DNA from 4 places in the Pseudoalteromonas sp. UG3-2 genome. Region 3 is predicted to be linked to each of the others. Evidence: predicted binding sites of a transcription regulator. Region 3 holds the regulator's gene; each other region holds the start of a gene.
The links. The regulator sigma-54, encoded in region 3, starts transcription at its own class of promoters, with help from an activator protein. The targets are predictions, from matches to a motif close to GTTGGCACGNNNNTNGNNT.
Positions count from the first base shown of each region.

Region 1: a site for sigma-54 is predicted at 2,782-2,800, ahead of R3P39_RS17340 (DUF3192 domain-containing protein). Genes of this name have one in related genera too.
Region 2: a site for sigma-54 is predicted at 2,665-2,683, ahead of R3P39_RS08945 (PA2169 family four-helix-bundle protein). Genes of this name have one in related genera too.
Region 4: a site for sigma-54 is predicted at 3,399-3,417, ahead of R3P39_RS17435 (P-II family nitrogen regulator). Genes of this name have one in related genera too.

Region 1 is NZ_JAWLJU010000002.1:3,150,252-3,155,407, reverse strand. Features, by position in the region: gene R3P39_RS17355 (SO_0444 family Cu/Zn efflux transporter) at 17-1,228, opposite strand; gene zntR (Zn(2+)-responsive transcriptional regulator) at 1,221-1,628, opposite strand; gene R3P39_RS17345 (D-2-hydroxyacid dehydrogenase) at 1,720-2,667, shown strand; gene R3P39_RS17340 (DUF3192 domain-containing protein) at 2,863-3,243, shown strand; gene R3P39_RS17335 (diguanylate cyclase domain-containing protein) at 3,272-4,198, opposite strand; gene R3P39_RS17330 (PAS domain-containing sensor histidine kinase) at 4,185-5,156, opposite strand, start outside.
Region 2 is NZ_JAWLJU010000002.1:1,250,361-1,255,516, reverse strand. Features, by position in the region: gene R3P39_RS08970 (response regulator) at 1-237, shown strand, start outside; gene R3P39_RS08965 (hypothetical protein) at 242-496, opposite strand; gene R3P39_RS08960 (hypothetical protein) at 480-914, opposite strand; gene R3P39_RS08955 (hypothetical protein) at 917-1,237, opposite strand; gene R3P39_RS08950 (BON domain-containing protein) at 1,608-2,189, opposite strand; gene R3P39_RS08945 (PA2169 family four-helix-bundle protein) at 2,738-3,184, shown strand; gene R3P39_RS08940 (DUF1328 domain-containing protein) at 3,194-3,370, shown strand; gene R3P39_RS08935 (hypothetical protein) at 3,400-3,591, shown strand; gene R3P39_RS08930 (methyl-accepting chemotaxis protein) at 3,810-5,156, shown strand, end outside.
Region 3 is NZ_JAWLJU010000002.1:1,959,321-1,964,476, reverse strand. Features, by position in the region: gene mgtE (magnesium transporter) at 1-561, opposite strand, end outside; gene R3P39_RS11965 (HPr family phosphocarrier protein) at 800-1,069, opposite strand; gene rapZ (RNase adapter RapZ) at 1,069-1,935, opposite strand; gene ptsN (PTS IIA-like nitrogen regulatory protein PtsN) at 1,928-2,386, opposite strand; gene hpf (ribosome hibernation promoting factor) at 2,388-2,675, opposite strand; gene R3P39_RS11945 (RNA polymerase factor sigma-54) at 2,705-4,204, opposite strand; gene lptB (LPS export ABC transporter ATP-binding protein) at 4,251-4,976, opposite strand; gene lptA (lipopolysaccharide transport periplasmic protein LptA) at 4,973-5,156, opposite strand, start outside.
Region 4 is NZ_JAWLJU010000002.1:3,168,971-3,174,126, forward strand. Features, by position in the region: gene R3P39_RS17425 (S10 family peptidase) at 121-1,632, opposite strand; gene R3P39_RS17430 (diguanylate cyclase) at 2,043-3,272, shown strand; gene R3P39_RS17435 (P-II family nitrogen regulator) at 3,459-3,797, shown strand; gene R3P39_RS17440 (ammonium transporter) at 3,812-5,041, shown strand.

The sequences.
Region 1 (5,156 bases), 1.2 Mb from region 3:
AAAGTACCATAATTCATTATCTTCTAACAACTTTACCTAAATTGAGTATAGCCAAGCGCAATAGCAATGCCGCCAGTAACAGCCCCATGACTAACGTCAACCACGCAGGCAAGAGTTGATGCTCTTCCCCAATCATGGGCGTCACCACAAAACCAAAGCGTTCCACTAGGAAGTCGGTGATAAAACCAAACAGCACTGCGACGGCAATCACACCGGTTAAGTAAGCCAACACTGCTCGTTGTCCCAACTCTTTACCAACAACGCCAATGGTTGCAATATTGGTAGCTGGTCCTGCCAACATAAATACCAGCACGGCGCCAGGGGATACCCCTGCTAGCAACAAGCCTGCCGCGATGGGAGTTGAGGCCGTAGCGCAGATGTACATCGGAATACTAATGAGGATCATCGCGGTCATCGCCAGAATGCCACTGCCCCATTGCGATAAAAATGACTCGGGTACAAAGGTTTGCACCAAAGCGGCAAAGAATAAACCGATTAACAACCACACCGCCGTGTCGGATAGCAGCTTATTACAGCTAAACTTAATCGCCGCAGTGAGTTTCGTAATGAGGCCGTTGGCTTCACTGGGGCTTTTACTTTCGCAGCAGCTGCTTTGGCTCGCTGTATCACTACTGCTGCCACAGGACACCGCTGCTTGGCTTTGCGTTGCACAGCATGAGGCGGTGTCACTCGCCGTTGCCTCAATACCACTGGACGCCGCCTGCGCTGTGGTCTTGGTATCGCAACACGAGCTGGCTTGTGGTACAGCAGCGCCACCAGCGCAGCAACTTACTTGCGGCTCCACAGCTGCTGAAGGCGGTGTAGGCTGCTTTTCTCTACCGACTAATACCCCAGCGGTAATTGCGCTGCATATTGCAGCGATGGGCCGGATAACCGCCATAAATGGTCCCAGCAGAACATAAGAAACCGATATCGAGTCGACTCCCGTTTCAGGAGTAGAGACTAAAAAGGCCGTAGTGGCACTTTTTGAGCCACCAGCTCGCCTAAGTCCAACGGCGGCAGGTATTACTCCACAAGAGCACAATGGCATAGGTGCGCCGATCAAGGCAGCCTTGACTGTGGTCCAAAACCCCTCTTGTCCTAAGTGTCGCTGAAGTAGATCTTTGGGAATAAAGACATTGAGCAACCCTGCCAATATTAACCCCAGTAATAACCAAGGTGCTGATACTAAAAAAAGTTGCCAGAAGTTTAGCAATAACTCACTCATCAAGGGCCTCCAAGGCAGTTAAAATGGAACAGCTGACCGCCGGTTCTTCGCCACCACAGCATTGCTGTGCCAGAGTTGACAGTGATTGTTCAAACTTTGTCAGCTCAGCAATCCGCGCTCTCACTTGATCACGCTTGGCAATTGTCAACGCTTTCACTTCCTCACAGCTGTGCTGTTGTTTTTGAAATTGAATTTTAAGTAAATCTTGTATTTCTTTGAGGCTAAAGCCAACCTCTTTAGCGCGTAGAATAAAGCGCATCTGTTTTTCACTTTGTTCGTCATACAAGCGATAACCGGAAGCGCTTCGACTTTGCGGCTGTAATAACTGATTGGCCTCATAATACCGCAAAGTATCGGTAGACACGCCTAAGCGTTTTGCCAACTCACCTATTTTAATCACTTTACACCTCCGGTTTGGCAAGAATATCTTAGTCAACGATGATAGTATAAACCTTAGAGTTAACTCTAAAGTCAAGTAAAGGACAGGTATAATGCAAATTGTGGTACTCGATGCCAAAACCCTAGCAGGCACAGATCTTAGCGCACTTTCTCAGCTTGGAGAGATCACTGTGTATCAAACGACTAACAGCGAGCAACTGCTGGAACGATGTCAGCACGCAGAAGTGATTGTTACCAATAAGGTTAAGCTAGATGCCACGTCATTAGCACAACTTGCCAAGCTTAAGCTAATTTGTGTGGCCGCGACAGGCGTCAATAACGTCGATTTGGATGCCGCCAAAGCGCAACAAGTTGCCGTTACCAATGTTGCTGGGTACTCAACGCCATCGGTGGTTCAGCATACTTTTACTATGTTGGGTAACCTACTTACTAATATTCACCGCTACCAGCAAGACTGCCAAGCGGGACGCTGGCAGCAAAGCGATATCTTTTGTCGTTTAGATTACCCCATTGCCGAAATACATAACAAAAATTTTGTTATTGTTGGCTATGGTGCGCTGGGTCAAGCCGTTGCTCGCGTTGCCGACGCCTTTGGTGCCAATGTCATTATCGCAGAGCGCAAAGGGGCCACTGAAGTGCGTTCTGGACGCCAAGCGTTTACACAAGCATTAGCTAAAGCTGATATTGTTTCAGTGCACTGTCCATTGACCAGTGAAACCAACGACCTAATTGCAGCCGACACCTTAGCACTTATTCCAGAGTCCGCCGTGATCATAAATACCGCTCGCGGTGGCATCATTAATGAATACGATCTGGCACAAGCATTACAACAAGGCCAAATCGCTGGTGCCGCCGTCGATGTGCTTTCGCAAGAGCCGGCACAGCCAGACAATCCATTGCTGCAGTATCAAGGTGACAATTTACTATTAACACCGCACACCGCCTGGGCAAGCCAAGAAGCCATTATCCGCTTGGTCAATGAAATTGCCGCTAATATTCGGGCGTTTAAGCAAGGCGAGCAGCGTAACCGAGTTGCCTAAAGTACATTAGCGAAACTCCTCAACTTGTTGATGAATTTCGCTAATAGTTAGTGGGAAAATAAATTCAACCAGCAAACAAAACGGCTAACACATTGTTTTTAAAATATTTAAATTTTTGGCAAACTATTTGCTGTAAACTCATTAACGAAATCATTTCCCCACTCATGGGGTGGGTCATTTACAAAGGAAATAACAATGAAAAAAGTATTACTCATCGCTGCGCTTAGCTCTACACTTCTATCAGGTTGCATCGTGGCTGTGTCTGATGGCGAGGTTGATCATGGCTGGGCATCAGACTACAACTCATCGAGCTGGCAGCATCAACAAAAACAAAACCGTGAGAAAATTTCTGAACTTGAAGTGGGCGCTGACTTTAAAACAGTGAAAGAGCTGTTTAAGACACCAAACTTTACTGAGCTGGTAAGCAAAGACGGTGACAGTTACCAGGTTTTATACTACGCCACAAATAGCAAGCACTCAGATGGCAAAGTAACCAAAGACGAATGTACGCCGCTAGTATTTAAAAACCAAAAACTGATTGGCTACGGCGACAATGCCCTCGCTCAAATTAAATAACAGAGCTCACTCTGCTGCGGGGTGCCAGTTAACTTAGCATCCCGCTATTTTGCTCAAGGGCAGCAATAAACAATGGCAGCTGTTGAGCTTGTGCTTTTGCCAGCGCGCTGTCCGCCGTAGCAACTAGCTTTTCCAGCGTATGACCCGCATGCTCATTTACATGCACAACCCCAATACTGACACTCACATGGGCACAAATCGGCGAAGTTTGGTGTGGCACCGCTAACTCAGCTACCGCAGCTTGTAGCGCTTGCGCCAAGCCTTTTAACTTTGTGACGTCGACATGAGACAACACCAGCGCAAACCGCGTGCCATCAAAGCGGCCTATGGTTACATCCCACTGTTTCGCTTCATACTCTAAAGCTCTAGCCACTTTAAATAAGCACTCATCACCTTGCATATAGCCATAGTGCTCATTGTATTTCTTAAAATAATCCACCTCCACCAGCATCACCGCAAAACTACGGTGCTGTGCTTTAGCCTGTTGCAAAACCAGGTGCATCTGCTCATCAAGATAACGGCGATTCGGCAGTTCGGTGAGACCGTCAACGGCAGCGAGCTTTTCTAATAAGTCATTTTTCTTTTTTATAGCCAGATGGTTTTTAATTCGCGCTTTAATCACTAAGGGGTTAAATGGCTTCGTAATATAATCAACCGCACCCAGTTGTAAGCCTCGAGCCTCATCTTTAAAACTCACACTGGAGGAGATCACAATCACTGGAATACTGTAAGTTACCGGGTCTTTTTTGAGTGTTTCAAGAACAGTAAAACCACCCCCCTCGGTAATAAGCACACCTAATATCACCAGATCAATACTGTGCTGCTGCAATATACTAAGATCAAGCTCTTGAGCAGTAGAAAAGCAAAGCTGATAGTCTTCTCCTAAGGTGTTTTTTAACACCATAGTGTTGATTGGGTCATCATCGATAATTAAGATATTTTCAACTGGCTGCATCTTCAACGGCTACCTTTTTTAGCTCGATGAAGCACATAACTTGAGATAATGCCTTTTCTAGTTCAGCAAGCTCTGTGCGACTCGTTATTATTGTTAGTGTTTTACTGCGTGATTCTAAGTCTTTGGCGGCTTTTGCGAGGCGTTTAAAGCCAAGCCCGGCTGCGGCTCCTTTAATGCCATGAGCCAACTCGAATAGCGCTTCCCCCTGCTCCACAGCAGCGAGTTTATCTAGATACTCTCGGCAAAGCTTAGCAAACTTATCTAGCATTGTTTGTAAGAAGCGCTCATTTTGCATCATTTGTGACAAAGCAAATTCATAATCAAAAAAAGGCTCCAGGTTGATGACTTCTTCGCTTAATTCTGCTGCTAACGCTTTGCATGTCTGTTCACCATTAATGGGTTTGACTAAGTAGTCATTCATGCCCACTTCCATGGCTTTATTTTTTTCTTCTTTGCTGACATTGGCCGTCAGAGCAATGATAGGGAGCTGCTGTGCTGTCCAGCGCTGACGTAACAACTGTGTCGCTTGATAGCCATCAATGTCTGGCATGTGAATATCCATTAACACAATATCGGGCTGCAGTGTCTCGCACACTGAATTCAGTTGCTCGGCAGAAGACAGCCCCACCGTAGTAATGCCGTTATGCGCCAGCATGTTTTCACTAATATCTAAATTAAGTCGGTTATCATCAACAATTAAACATAAAATCCCTGCAACCTGAGCACACCCTTGCTCAGCCGCTTGCGTCATATGACCATATTCAGCTAACCAAGTATAAGCGGCTTGGTAAAACACGGCTTGATTTAGCACAATGTTATTGCTCTGCTCAAGCAGCTCGTTATCACCATGAAGCACAATGGCTGAGCTGGCTAAATTGGCGTTGGCGACTTGCTCAGTCAATGATGGCGGCACCACCAAAATGGGCTTTTCTAATTTTCGCGGTCGTTGTTGCCACTC
Region 2 (5,156 bases), 710 kb from region 3:
CAACGTGTCGACTCGGGACAAGCTTATAGTTCTATTTTATTGGATATAGGCTTACCAGATAAGTCGGGAATGACGTTGGCCGCAGAGATTAAAGCTCAGTATCCAGAGCAGCACATTGTGATCGCTAGCGGATTTGATCCGGATCCAGACTTGCTGGCGCAAGTGCAAATAGACAAAGTATTACTTAAACCCGTAACCTTGGCTGATTTACAAAAGGTGGTGCACAGCTTGGAATAGCGAATTAAGGAAAACCCAATATAAGTCTTTTTGCCAATGCAAGTCGACGCAGTGCGCCAATCTTGCCAAATCGGGCCACTAAAGTACCAAATACAAAGCTGAATGCGATGCCTTGAGGTGAGCTGATCGCACCAATAAAGTCTTTTTTGGCACGGAGCTGACACAGCCGATTAAGCTGCTGGGCATCTATGTTGTCTCGCGTTGCCTGTGTCACTTCGTGATGCAATTTAGCCGTTATGTGATCAGCGAGTTTGGTCATCATCCACCTCTGGCTGCTGTAAGGACTGTGATAGGCCGGTTGTTAGTCCTTCAATACTGTTGTTGAATAGCTTTAATCCGGTCATTATTAAGTAGTAAATGATTGCTATATTCAGTGTCAGTACGATGCCAACCGAGAAAAACCAACTAATACCGGCAAAGGTAAGCGCATAAGCAAACAACACATGTAAACTGGCCCATACCATTGCGGTAAGAAGCATAGTAAATGTTAGCAGTGCAATGGCAATGAGCAGACATTTACAATTGGCTCGAAACTTAGCTGCCAATAGGTGAGCGTGGGTTACAAAGAGCTGCTGGTAGCTGCTAACTAGTAGCTCGACAGCTTCTTTAAGTTCACCGAGCGCAGGCGTGCGCTCGGTGTGATGCTGCTCATTTTGCGATTGAGCATGTTGTGCCATAATTATTTCTTCCTCAAAATCATGGTTGCTAACATTCCAAGAGAAAAGGCAATACCCGCCGTTTTAACAGGATTCTCGACGGCGAACTTTTTCACTCCAGAGGTTTCCCACGAACGCTCCAGTTCACGACGTTTATCGGCTAGTGCAGCGCTAGAGTTTTGGCCCTTCTCGCGCAAAGCTTCTTCGGTTTTTGAGGCTGATTGATGAAATGAATCAACCGAAGAGTGAAGGGAATCCGCCATTTGATCCGCCACAGGGTGACTTGAGTCATGACCGTTTGTTTTGCGCTTTGTAGTTGCAGTTTGTTGACTTTGATTACTCATAAACAGCTCCTTATTCGTTACGTTCAACTTATTAAATGCAAGGGACTTGCCAATAAAAAGTTTATTTAAAACAAGTGTTTACTGTTTTGCTTTGAAGGCGGCTTGTAGTTTTTTACTGGCCAATGTAAAAGTTACAGAGCAAATCTACAAAATCGCTAAAGGCATAAGAAGAAAAATAGAAAAGTTAGGAGATAGGCAGTAATCTTGGACGAAAAAAAACGCCACTTGGCAGTGACGCTAAAAAAACCAGTCAAAGGGAATGGAACTGGAGGCACAAATTAAAATGCTGTTTAATATATAGCCAACATAACCAAGATCGATCACATTAGCGGGAAATATTTTCAGGGGGGGAGCCCCCCAGGCCTAAGCTTTACGAGTCGCTGTATCTATCCATGTTATTGGTGATCTCAAGATTGCTCTCAACTTTAGCGACATCATTGGCATTTTGCGCAATTTGCACAGCTAGCTTACGCTCTGCATCGCTTTCAACATGCCCTGTGAGAGTGACATTGCCTTGTTCCACCTCGACATCAATGCCTGTACTGTCTATGTCCGTATCAAATAGGTAGCGTGAGTTGATCACGGTGGCTATTTTCATATCGGTGAACTCACCACTGGACTGTTCCATGGCTGCTTTGTCTTGGTTGTCCGACATGTCTACGATAGTGAGCTCATTATCCACTTCCGTTACACCATCAATACCAAGTACCAACTCTTCAGCCAACTCTTTATCTACAGAGCGTTCCACTTCGCCTGTTAAAATGACCTTGCCATTACGAACGTCGGTATTAATATCAAAATTGTTTAGCTCGCCATTAAAAAGCAGGGTGGCCTCAGCTTTACCATCAATCCAAGCATCTGCCGCTTCAGCTTCCCAGTTATTGCCTGCTGCCATTACAGAGGTAGCTGACAGCGATGTTAAGAATAGTGATGCAATTAGTGTCTTCTTCATAACGTATCTCCTTTTATGCTTTGTCACAATGACTTTTGCATCGTCTATGCCATATTTTAAGCTTTTGATATTTATAACCTTTAATTTTTTTCAGTGACCTAACGGCAAGATTTACTGAATAACAATGTCACAAGGATTGTAAAAATTACTGCCATTATGAATTTCAGTTGAATCGTTAATGAATACTATCAAGTGAGGCGTTCAAAATAATCATGCTGTAATAACGTATAGAGTATGAATATCGAGCATTGGGGGATTTATATTGCGACTGAAAAGTATATAAGTTAGCTCTGGCGGTTATAGATAAGTGAAAAGTATAGCCAGTGTATATTGATGTACTTATCTATATATCTGTATTGGAGTTCAGCAATATAGAGTGGGCAAATCACACAGGAATTATTTACAGTCGCACTGTAATATTTTCACCAAAAGTGTGAGGGGGATGAAAAAAACATTTATAAACAGTGTATTACAACTTGGCATCAGAAGTGCATAGTTAAAGGAGACTAGGTAAAAATATTTTTCTATTATTTTTTAAGGAGTGAGTTATGGCAAATTCAAATTATGACATGGAGCCATTGAAAGAACTTATTAAAGTACTTAACGGTGGCGTTGACTTTTATACCGAAGCAAAGAAAAAATTAGACAACCTTAAATTAAATAACGTTTTTGACCAAATGATAGTGGCGAAAGCTCAAGCTATCTCAGATCTTCAGCCATTCGTACTAATCGATGATGGCGAGGTAGAAACTGATTCGGCAACCAGCGTGGAAATTCGTGAAGCATACACCAAATTAGTCGGTAAAATCAGCACAGATAAAGAGCATACCTATATTTCGCAGCTTGAAGAAGTTGAAGATAAGGTGCTTGAAAAAGTGAACAAGTCTTTGCAGCGTGAACTACCACCTAAGTGTAAGAGCGTATTGCTTGATATCCAGTCGCGAATGCAAGGGTGTCATGATCAAATGAAACAGCTGCAAGAAATGACAGCATAGGAGGTCAAAATGTTAAGTTGGGCTTTGATGTTTCTATTTTTGGCGTTGGTCGCTGCAGTTTTAGGCTTTTCTGGTATTGCAGGCGCCGCAGCAGGAATGGCTAAAATCTTATTTTTTGTTTTTATCGCATTTATGGTGATCTCGTTTATTTTTGGCAAAGCAAAAAAGGCGAAAACATCTAGGTAATAAATAATTTTCAAAGTAAGGAGATAATGATGAGAATGGCAATTACACTGGCAAAAGTATTTGGTTTTATAGCAATTTTAACGCTCTTTGGCTGTAGCGAAGGCCCTGCGGAAGAAGCAGGTGAGCGCATCGACGAGACCGTAGAAGAAGTAGGCAACAGCGTTGAAGATGCATGTGAAGATGTTAAAGAAAATATGGACACTAAAGACGAAGACTGTTAATTGATATAGAGTTTGTCTACAAGGGAAGCTATCTGGCTTCCCTTTTTTATGAGATGACACAGGACGGTGCACACGACCAATGTGGTGATCATACATCTCTAGCACATTTCCTAGCTATGACAAGTAACGAAAGTATTTTTTTATTTGTAATTAATATTGTAAATTTTTAACTATAGATAATACTTTAATTATCTAATACTTCAATAAATGTGCATTTTATGCTGAACTCTCTATCTGTTAAGAGTCGACTTTTGACCTTGTCAGGACTTCCTGCAGTATTATTTATCATTGCCACCATATTCACCGTCATAACCCTATCAAATTTAAGCAGTAATATTAATCATCTTTACGATGACAGAGTGCTGCCTTTGAAGCAAATAAAAGTTGTTTCTGATAATTATGCAGTGGTAATCGTGGATACATTTCATAAACTTAGAGGCGAACAGCTATCAGACAAACAAGCATTAGCTACAATCGAGTCTGCAAAAAACCTAGCATCGAAAGAGTGGCAACGATATTTGAGTACGGAGTTAACACCAATAGAGCAGCGGCTAGTTCAGGATGCGGAGGAAGCTGAACTTGCTGTTACTCGGCTATTAGAATCGTACACTCAAAAGGTTAATAACAACACATTTATGGATATACCTTATGCTCAATTTGTTACTGATCTATATGCTGCTTTCGATCCGCTAAGTGAGAGCTATCATGCGCTAATTGAACTACAACTGGAAGAAGCTAATAACTTACGCAATATATCGGAGTCTCAAGCAAGCACGACGCAAACCGTCATGATCGCCTCATCGGTTGTGATTATTGTGCTGATGAGCATTGTTGGCCTGCTTATTTTCCGATCCATCAATACTCCTTTAAGCCGATTACGCAATCGAATTGGCATCATAGCTAAAGACGCGGACTTAACTCAAAGAGTTGAAGTGGAAGGGCAAGATGAGCTTAGTATCATTGCCAAAGACTTTAACTCAATGGTGGCAAACTTACATAACCTAGTAGAAAACTTGGTGGATATGGTCGCCAGTTTGTCGGGGACAGCACGAGAACTTAACGATATTAGTCAAGCCATTGCGGGAAGTTCGCAGTCGCAAGAGCAGCAAACACAGATGATAGCAACTGCAGCAACACAAATGAGTAGTGCTATTCAAGAGGTCGCAAACAGTGCACTGAATACCGCTAATAAAGCTGAAACGTCAGCAGGGCTTGCTCGGCAAGGAAAGACGATTATTTCGCAAAACATTGCAGCCATAGAAAAGCTGGCCAAGGAAGTGAAAGAAAATGCTGAACTTATCAAGGCACTTAATGGACAATCTAATGAAATTAATCAAGTGGTACTTATGATCCAAGGAGTAGCAGAGCAGACTAACTTATTGGCCTTAAATGCCGCCATTGAGGCGGCCAGAGCTGGTGAATCTGGACGTGGTTTTGCCGTGGTAGCCGATGAGGTTAGACAGCTGGCACACGATACCCAAAAAGCCACCGAATCTATACGCGATATGATATCTAAGCTACAGCATATGGCGCAAAATGCAGTGACCTCCATGGAAGGTGCCCAG
Region 3 (5,156 bases):
CCCTAAAAAGCAGTTGTCTTTGTCGACCACATAGAGCTCATCGGTGCCATCGGGTAACTCACCTTTTAAGCGCAAGTAACGAAATACCACTTCCAAGGTGACGTCGGGGCGAATGGTGACGGTATCGGTGCTCATTAAAGCACCGGCAGAATGCTCTTTGTACGATAAGGCTTGGGTGGCGCGATCGCGGTCTTGGCTATCCATGGCGCCAATCACGTCTTGATAAACGGTATCAGGCAGGCTTCTTAATACGTCGCCGAGATCGTCGTCATCCATGTCCTCGGTAGCCGCTGCGATGAGCTCCGGTTCCATCTGCGCGATGATCCCCAAACGCACGTCCTCGGACAGTTCTTCAAGGACATCCCCTTGAATATCTGGGTCGACCAATTGCCAGAGCATGGCACGGACTTTATGCGGTGAAGACTCGAGTAAAAGAGCAGTATCACACGGCGCGGTTTCAGCTAATACCCGCCGAACTTGAACAAACTGTCCACTGTTTAAGGCTTTTGTCACCTTTTGCAGTTGTTCCAGTGTGTAGTCTTGCTCAAATACTTCAGGCATAGGCATCCTTTTGCGTGTTAATACTGAATACTATGGTTGTTGGTTTTATATTTTACCCTAGCTATTTTGTTGTTTTATTGCAGAGAAGCAACCTTACATGCAGCGCCAGGAGGGCAATACAGTGTAACCCACTTTACAAAAAACTACCAAGTAGAGTAAAGAAAAGCGCCACCGGATCAGCTATGACGACAGGATGTGAAGGTGGACAGTAAAGATGAGTTATCCAAACAGCTTGGTATTACTCATCTTCGTGGAATTTATTTTCAATCAAGGCGCCAATTTCAGCCAGCGCTTTATCAGCGTCAGGGCCTTCGCACACCACCTTAACCTCTTTACCTTGGCTGCTCTCAAGCAATAACAGTGCTAGCACGCTATCAGCGGCGGCTGACTTATCGCCTTGATAAAGCGTGACCGAGGCATCAAATTGCGTCGCTAGTTGCGCCAGCACCGACGCGGCTCTGGCATGCAAGCCGAGTTTGTTTTTGATTAAAAAGGTCCCTTGTTGCATCAGCCTTCCTGCTCACGGTGGCGTATTTTGACGTTACTGTGAGTTTTGGCAAAGCGTTCGCCAATGGTTTGCGCCAGATAAACAGAGCGGTGCTGACCGCCAGTACAGCCAATGGCTATGGTTAAATAACTGCGGTTATTACGCTCTAAGTGTGGCAGCCAAGTTTGCACAAAAGTTTGAATTTGCCAAGTAAACTTCTGCACTATGCTGTGGCTAGCAAGGTAGTCAATCACCGGCTGATCTAAGCCCGTTAATGGTTTTAGCTCTGGCTCCCAATGGGGGTTGGGCAAAAAGCGGGCATCAAACACGTAGTCGGCTTGCTTAGGGATACCATGCTTAAAACCAAATGACTCAAAGGTGATGATCAGTTGTTTGTCTTTTTTACCTAAAATCTTCTCGCGGATCTCTTCTGCTAGCTGGTGGACACTGAGGCTGGTAGTGTCGAGTAAAAAGTCAGCTCGGGTGATCAAGACATCCAATAGCTCGCGCTCTTTCTTTATTGCTAAATCGAGTGGCAAGTTATGCAGCGATAGTGGGTGTAAACGTCGGGTTTCGGAAAAGCGCTTTATAAGGGTCTGATCGTCACTATCTAAATAAAATAGAGCGGGCTTAGCAAATCCAGGAAGATACTCAAGTATGTCGTTAAATTCGTCTTGTTCTTTGGGTAGGTTTCTAACGTCGATGCTGACAGCGATTTTATTGTAATTATCCGATACGCTGCGCACCAAAGAAGGCAGCAGGTTGACTGGGATGTTATCAACGCAGTAATAGCCTAAGTCCTCTAACACGCGTAAAGCCACTGATTTTCCAGAACCAGAGCGGCCACTAATAATGATTAACTCTAATCCCTTGTCTTCATCACTCATTATCGTCTCCTTGGATAACCGCGTAAAGCTCTTGATCGGTCTTGGCGTGCCGTAGCTGTTTACAAAACGATTTGTCTTGCAGTTTTTCAGCTATAGCAGCTAAAGTTTTTAAATGTTCTTCATTATTGCCCTCAGGGACAATAAACGCGACAAAAATGTCCACGGGTTGTTTATCGATTGCTTCAAAGGAGATCGGCTGCTTACTGACCAGTACCATCGCTAGGATCTCTTCAATACCTTGAACCCGACCATGAGGTATGGCTATGCCTTTACCAATCCCAGTACTGCCGAGTTTTTCCCGTGTCATTAAGGCATCGAGAATGACGTGTTTACCGACATCAGGCAGTTGCTTGTGGGCCAACTCGCTGATGTACTCGAGGATCCTTTTTTTGCTATTAAAAAGGACCGCAGCTTTGCTACAGTCCTTGTTCACTAATGTGCATAATTTCATTTTAGTGTCGAGTGAGCTTCTCTTTGTGTTTGATAACTTGACGGTCTAGCTTATCAATGAGCTTATCAATCGCCGCATACATGTCTTGATGCTCGGTTGATGCAAACAGCTCACCGCCGTTGACGTGTAATGTTGCCTCTGCCTTTTGTACCAGCTTTTCAACATCAAGGATCACGTGAACGTTATTTATATGATCAAAATGCCTCTCTAGCTTCGCAAACTTGTTGGTGACATAGTCTCGTAATGAGTCTGTGATTTCTACATGGCGACCAGTTAGATTTAGTTGCATAAGCATTTTCCTTCTTGGTTTTTTACGTCTTAAATCAAGCTTTTGCGTTGATTTGACGGTGGAATGGCTAGGGATTCACGATATTTTGCAATCGTACGTCTCGCTACCTTAATTCCTTGCTCAGCTAAAATATCTGCAATTTTGCTATCGCTTAATGGCTTAGCGGTATTTTCTGCAGCTATTAGCTTCTTGATGAGCGCTCTAATCGCGGTAGATGAGCACTCACCGCCGTTTTCGGTACTTACATGGCTAGAGAAGAAATACTTTAACTCAAAGATACCACGAGGCGTATGCATATACTTCTGGGTGGTGACACGAGAAATTGTAGACTCATGCATATCAACCATCTCAGCGACATCATTAAGTACCATAGGGCGCATTGCCTCAGGGCCATGTTCAAAGAATGCCTGTTGTTGTTGGACAATGCAATTGGTTACTTTTAATAAAGTATCATTACGGCTTTCTAAGCTTTTAATAAACCACTTAGCTTCTTGTAAGTGGGAGCGAATAAATTGGCTATCAGCACTAGAGCGAGCGGTTCTAGACATGGCCGCATAATGGTCATTAACGCGGATTTTCGGCATAGCATCTGGGTTGAGTTCAACTACCCAGCGACCTTTTACTTTTTTTACCGAGACATCAGGAATGACGTACTCAGGCTCTTCACGAATAATGCTGGCGGCCGGTTTGGGGTTGAGGCTATGAATAAGAGTCATCACCTCTTTCAACTCAGCTTCTTTGAGCCGGGTTTTTTTCGCTAAAGTACGGTAATCTCGGCTCGCCAACAGATCGATGTGCTCGGTAAGGATCATTTTGGTTTCTGCCAGCCAAGGCGTCTCTGGTGCAAATTGGTTAAGCTGAATACACAAACACTCTTGCAAGCTACGCGCGGCAACACCGACAGGGTCAAACAGCTGCACACGCTTGAGTACGGCTTCCACCTCGTCTAATTCTATCGGTTCCTCTGCTTCTGCGTCATTAATGCTGTCGAGAATGTCTTCACAGCTTAGGGTAAGTAATCCTGAGACATCTACCGCCTCAATGATAGCAATAGCAATGGCTCTATCCGTGGGACTAAAAGGAGTGAGCTCTAATTGCCACATCAAATAGTCATGCAGCGACTCAGACGTTTCTCCTTGATAAACATTATCATCATCAGGAAGAGGTGCAGAGCTGGCAACAGGGGCTGCACTCATATACTCATCCCAAGTGACGTCCATGGCTAAGTCATCGCTGACCGTGTCTTTACTCATGGCGGTATCAGAATCGAGCTCATAATCACTGACAGGCGCTTCTTCCTGAGATGCTTGACCTTCGTCTGCAGCGGATTTTTCTTGGTTGTTTTGCTCCAAGCTTTCGGTATCAGCGTTTTCACCTTCTTCCACTTCTAGCAACGGATTGCTATCCAGTGCTTCTTGGATTTCCTGTTGCAAATCCAACGTACTGAGCTGCAGCAAGCGAATCGCCTGTTGCAGTTGTGGAGTCATTGTAAGTTGCTGCCCCATGCGCAGCTGTAATGATTGCCTCATGTATCTTTAACAATCCCTTTTAACAGTTATTATTACTACGTCTTAACTATAGCTTGAATTGTTCGCCTAGGTAGACATCTCTTACGGTTTGATCGGCTAAAACGTGTTCTGGCGTACCTGATGCGATTAATTCCCCATGTGAAACAATATAAGCTTTTTCACATACATCAAGGGTTTCCCTGACATTATGATCCGTAATTAGCACGCCAATGCCACGATTTTTTAAGTGTTCAATAATGGTCTTTATATCTAACACCGAAATGGGATCAACACCAGCAAAAGGTTCATCAAGGAGAATAAATTTCGGGTTGGCCGCCAGTGCTCGGGCGATCTCTACTCGACGTCGTTCACCACCAGACAATGCCATTCCCTGTGAGTCGCGAATATGCTGGATATTAAACTCATCTAATAGTTCATTGAGTTCGGTTTCGCGTTGGGCCTTGGTTAAGTCCTTACGGGTCTCTAAAATGGCCATTAAGTTTTGGTATACGGAAAGCTTACGAAAAATCGAGGACTCTTGGGGTAAATAGCCGATCCCCATTCGGGCACGGCTGTGCATTGGCAATAACGTGATGTCTTCATCATTGATGCTAATTTCACCTTTGTCGCTAGGCACTAAGCCTACGATCATATAAAACGTGGTGGTTTTGCCAGCGCCATTAGGCCCTAATAAACCGACAATGCTGCCAGCTTCAACGCTTAACTCAACATTTTTGACCACCTGTCGGCCTTTGTAGCTTTTGGCAAGCCCCGTTGCTGTTAATACGCTCATGGATTGTTACCTTGCGATGGTTCTTTTTCTTTTTTGTTTTCATCGCCCTCATTAACCGGCACTAATACCGTTCTGACCCTGGAGTCTTGTTGTCCTGAACGTTCTGCGCTGATCAGTTGTTGTTCAATATCATAGGTGATGACCTGAGCATTAATTTTTTGTCCTGCTTGGCTAATTTCG
Region 4 (5,156 bases), 1.2 Mb from region 3:
AATTATGATTATTAATGAGTATATCTAGATTATACCTAACTGTAGAGTGATTAAAGGGATTTCTTGTTTTGGCTGGGCTGAAGTAGCGGGGAAGCGGTTACTCGCCTCCCCAAATATCACTTAATAAAGGGCTGACTGACCTTTATCTGGAATGGTATTTAAGATGAATTCCCGCAGGTCATCGTTTGATTTGCGTAGATCTTCATGACGTAAATACATCATATGACCAGAGCGATAGCCTTTAAAGCTAAGGCGGTCACGCATTTTGCCACTGGGGTCGAGTTGCCACATATTGTATTTAGCATCAAAGTAGTTAGTGGCGCCATCATAATAGCCAGATTGGATCATCACATTTAGGTAAGGGTTTTGTGCCATAGCCAAACGTAGCTGCTCGCCTACGTTGTTATTACTACGATCCCAAGGATGAACTGGGCCAAACATATTGTACTTAACGTCTGTTTTATAGTTTAACTCGGCGTTAAAGTAGTGATTGATAGCTGGTGTGAATGAATGTAGCCATGAAGTGAGCTCTGGCCAGTAATCAGGACGGTTACCAGCATCGCGTTTATCAATTCCCAAATAGCGCGAATCCAAGCGTCCTAGGGTATAACCACGATCACGCAGTAATTCTTTCCAAAATGCAGAAGTTGGAATGTCGAGATTATTTTGCGCGACAAATTGCTCGCTCAAGCCGCTGTATTTAGCCACCGCCTTAGTAACTGCTTGCTTTTCTTGCTCGCTGATAAAGGCGCCTTTAGCTAACGCAGGTAAATAGCTGTCGATAGTGTAACTTTCGACTTCCTCAAGCACCTCTAATAGGTCTTTGCTTTGTAACTCGTTGGGCAGGGCTTTATGGTACCAGGCCGCAGCGGCATAGTAAGGTAAGCGGTTGGCAGCTTTTACCGGACCCTCTCGTTTAATGCCAATGTCCGTAGGTGATACAAGAACCACACCATTTAAATACAGCCATTGATTGTTTTGCATGGCATGAGCTAAGCCAGATACTCGGGTCGTACCATAGCTTTCGCCAATCAGGTATTTTGGCGATAGCATGCGTTGGTTACGGTGAATAAAGGTATTCAGCCATTCAGCCAAATACTTGATATCTGCATTGACGCCAAAAAACATGTCTTTTTGTTGTGCTTTACTGGGATACTCGCCATCTTCGTTTTTCAGCACCCGTGAATAACCCGTATTGACTGGGTTGACGAAAACGATGTCAGCCACGTCTAGCACAGAGTATGGGTTATCTTTTAGCCCATAAGGTTGTAATGGGTAGCCTTCGTCATCAATTTTTAATACCCGTGGTCCAGTATAAGCAATGTGCATCCATACTGAAGCTGAGCCTGGGCCACCATTGAAAGAGATCAGCAGTGGGCGTTTGCTCATGTCTTTGACTTTGCTGCGCTTGTAGTAGGTGTAGTGCAGGGTCGCCACGGCATCGCCGTCATCATTCCACACTGGTTGAGTACCGGTAGTGGCGGTGTAATTGATCCGTTCGCCGTTAATTTCAGTACGATGTTCAGTTGTTACTTTGTGATCTATCTCAATCGCTCGCTGATGTTCGTTTGCTAAACTAGGTACAGATAGCAAAGAGCAGCTGACGAGTAATAATGGCAGAAGTTTTTTCATTATTCCCTCGGTGTTTGTTTTGTTATTTACGCATTAAAGAGGGATTTTGCCTGAATTTCAAAGTCATTGAGATAAAACCAACAAAACAGACGGTAGGAATGGCGTTAATAAGGTGACATGTTTCCTTAAATTGCAACGCAATTGGTTTTTTTTAGCGCAGATTTCGCGTATATTTAATACTTATGTTCGTAGTAATAAAGTATTTAGCCTCGTTAAATTCTTGTTTCACTGCTTTATCGTAGTATAGGTAATCGATCCCATTTATTAGCACCTGTTGGTAAGCACACATAACAAACTGTGTTCACACATCAATTAAAGCCATACGTTAACCCTTGGCTTTGCTTATGGTGTATTTGCTCCCGCCAAACCTGCTGATTAGATGACATGATCGATAAAAGAGATTTCACTCCATGCAAAGAGTTTTAATTGTTGAAGACAGCAAAGTGGTGCAACAGGTGTTGCGGCACCTCACCGCACTGCACCTAGATGTCGAAATTGATTTTGCTTGGTCCCTCAAGGAAAGTAAGGCCTTTTTAGCCCAGCACCAATATACTTTAGCGCTGGTGGATTTAACCCTGCCCGATGCCATGGATGCCGAAGTGGTGCAGCTCACCCTCAGTCATGATATTCCCACGGTAGTATTGACCTCAAAAATCGACGAGTACAGCCGCCAGCAAATGCTGGAGATGGGGGTGGTCGACTATGTCATTAAAGATAACCGCGATTCTTATTTGTACGCCGTCAAACTGGCCTCACGCTTATTGCGTAACCAGGGATGCAAAGCTTTGATTGCAGATGATTCGGTCATCAGTCGTGCGGTGATGCGACAAATGCTAGAAAAGCAGCTATTTACGGTATTGGAGGCAGAGGATGGTGAGCAAGCGTTAGAGATGCTCAGCGCAGATCACGATATCAAACTGTTACTGACCGATTTTGCTATGCCCACCATGGATGGCTTTGAGCTGGTGAAGTCGATCCGTAATAGTCGTGGTCGTGACGAACTCGCTATTATCGGTTTATCTGGTGCAGGAAGCCACGGTTTATCCGCTAAATTTATCAAATATGGGGCCAATGACTTTTTAGCTAAGCCCTTTATGAATGAAGAGTTCCATTGCCGAATCATGCAAACCATGGAACAGCTGAATCTGATTGCAGAAATAAAAGAGTATGCGCACCGTGATTACCTAACTGGGCTCTATAACCGCCGCTATTTTTGTCAACAGGCAGAGCGGCTAATAAAAGCCAAGCCAAGCCAGTATATTCTCGCACTGCTTGATCTTGACCACTTTAAAGCAATCAACGACCGCTTTGGTCACGAAAGTGGCGATGAAGTGTTAAAGCAAGTTGCCGATTTATTGCGCAGTGCGTTTGGGCACTACGTGGTTGCCCGTATTGGCGGCGAAGAGTTTGCTTTGCTCATTCCTAGTTCCGATATGGCAGTGGCGACACAGATGCTAGAGGATTTTCGCAAGCGACTGGCTGAGCAACCCTTTAAGCTGGTCGAGGACAATCACCATTGCACCATCAGTATTGGTCTGGCTGCTTGCCAAACTAAGAGCTTGAGTGAAGTGATGCGTAAAGCCGACAAAGCCCTATATCAAGCCAAAGAGCGACAAAGAAACTGTGTGATGGTGCATTAATCATTTGCCGTTATTGCGACGCACCAAAGCAGTTCAGCGCTCGGAACAATGCACCTATATGGTGCATTTTTTATGCGTTTTATTCTTTCGATATTTATAACCCTCTGTAAATAAACAAGTAAAAAGGTTGGCACAAAGGTTGGATTACTGCTCTTAACAGGATCAACTGTCCTAAGGGGACTCAGCATGAAAATGATAAGTGCAATAATAAAACCATTTAAGCTTGATGAGGTACGTGAGGCGCTCGCCGATCTCGGGATCGAAGGGATGACGGTGGTAGATGTTAAAGGGTTTGGTCGTCAACGCGGCCATACCGAGCTCTATCGCGGCGCCGAATACCAAGTTGACTTTATTCCAAAAATAAAAATCGAGATAGCCACCTTAAGTGAAAACGCCGAGCGCGTGGTAGAAACACTGACCAAGGCAGCGTATACCGGCAAAATTGGGGACGGCAAAATCTTTGTATACGACCTAGATCAAATCGTTCGGATCCGCACTGGCGAATTCGACGAAGCGGCAATTTAAGGGGTGACCGAACGATGGAAAACACAATAATAGAACTACAATTTTCGTTAAACACGTTTTACTTTCTTATTTCTGGGGTGCTAGTGATGTGGATGGCAGCGGGTTTTGCCATGTTAGAAGCAGGCTTAGTGCGCTCTAAGAACACCACTGAAATCCTTACTAAAAACGTCGCTCTGTACGCCATTGCTTGTACTATGTATTTGCTGATTGGCTACAACATTATGTATGTAGATAACGCTGAAGGAGGTGTCTTACCAAGCCTTGGCGCGTTAATTGGTAGCCCGTCAGCCGATGCCGATCATGCATTGCAATCGGACTTTTTCTTCCAAGTGGTGTTTGTGGCCACTGCGATGTCGATTGTCTCAGGGGCCGTGGCGGAGCGCATGAAGCTATGGGCCTTTTTGGTTTTTTGTGTGGTATTAACCGGCTTTATTTACCCGCTTGAGGGCTATTGGACGTGGGGCGGTGGCTTCCTTGCTGAACTGGGCTTTGTTGACTTTGCTGGCTCTGCAATTGTGCACGGTGCGGGTGCTGCTGCGGCGCTTGCCGGGGTGCTGCTGCTAGGCGCTCGCAAAGGAAAGTATGGCAAAAATGGTGAAATCTACCCAATCCCAGGTTCTAACATGCCACTTGCCACATTAGGTACATTTATCTTGTGGATGGGCTGGTTTGGTTTTAATGGCGGCTCGCAACTGTTTTTAGCAGATAAAGAAAACGCCATAGCGGTAAGTCAAATTATGTTGAATACCAATGCTGCTGCAGCAGCAGGCGCTATCGCTGCATTACTGGTATGCAAATTAATGTGGGGCAAAGCGGATTTAACCATGGTATTAAACGGTGCTTTGGCCGGGCTGGTCACTATTACGGCTGAGCCGGCTTCACCAACACCAATGCTGGCCTGTATTTTAGGTGCTTTAGGTGGTGCATTAGTGGTATTTAGCATTGTCGCTCTGGATAAAGCAAAAGTAGATGACCCGGTAGGGGCTATTTCGGTGCACGGTGTGTGTGGTGCTCTTGGGGTGATGATGGTGCCATTTTCTAATGCCGATGCCACCTTCCAAGGTCAAGCCGTTGGCTTAGTAACGATTTTAGGCTTTGTTTTCGTCGCTTCCTACGTTGTTTGGAGTGTATTGAAAGCCACTATGGGGATCCGTGTGGGTGAGGAAGAAGAGCTCAGTGGTATGGATCAACATGATTGTGGCGTCGATGCCTATCCCGAGTTCGTGACAGTTCGCGGACAGTAGTAACTGCATTACAGCAATTGGCTCTCGGTCAATATTGTAAAATTCTCGTTGTCTAAACCAAGTGGGCGCTCAGGTGCCCACTTTTTTGTGCTTTCAGCAGTTGTTAATTTACGAT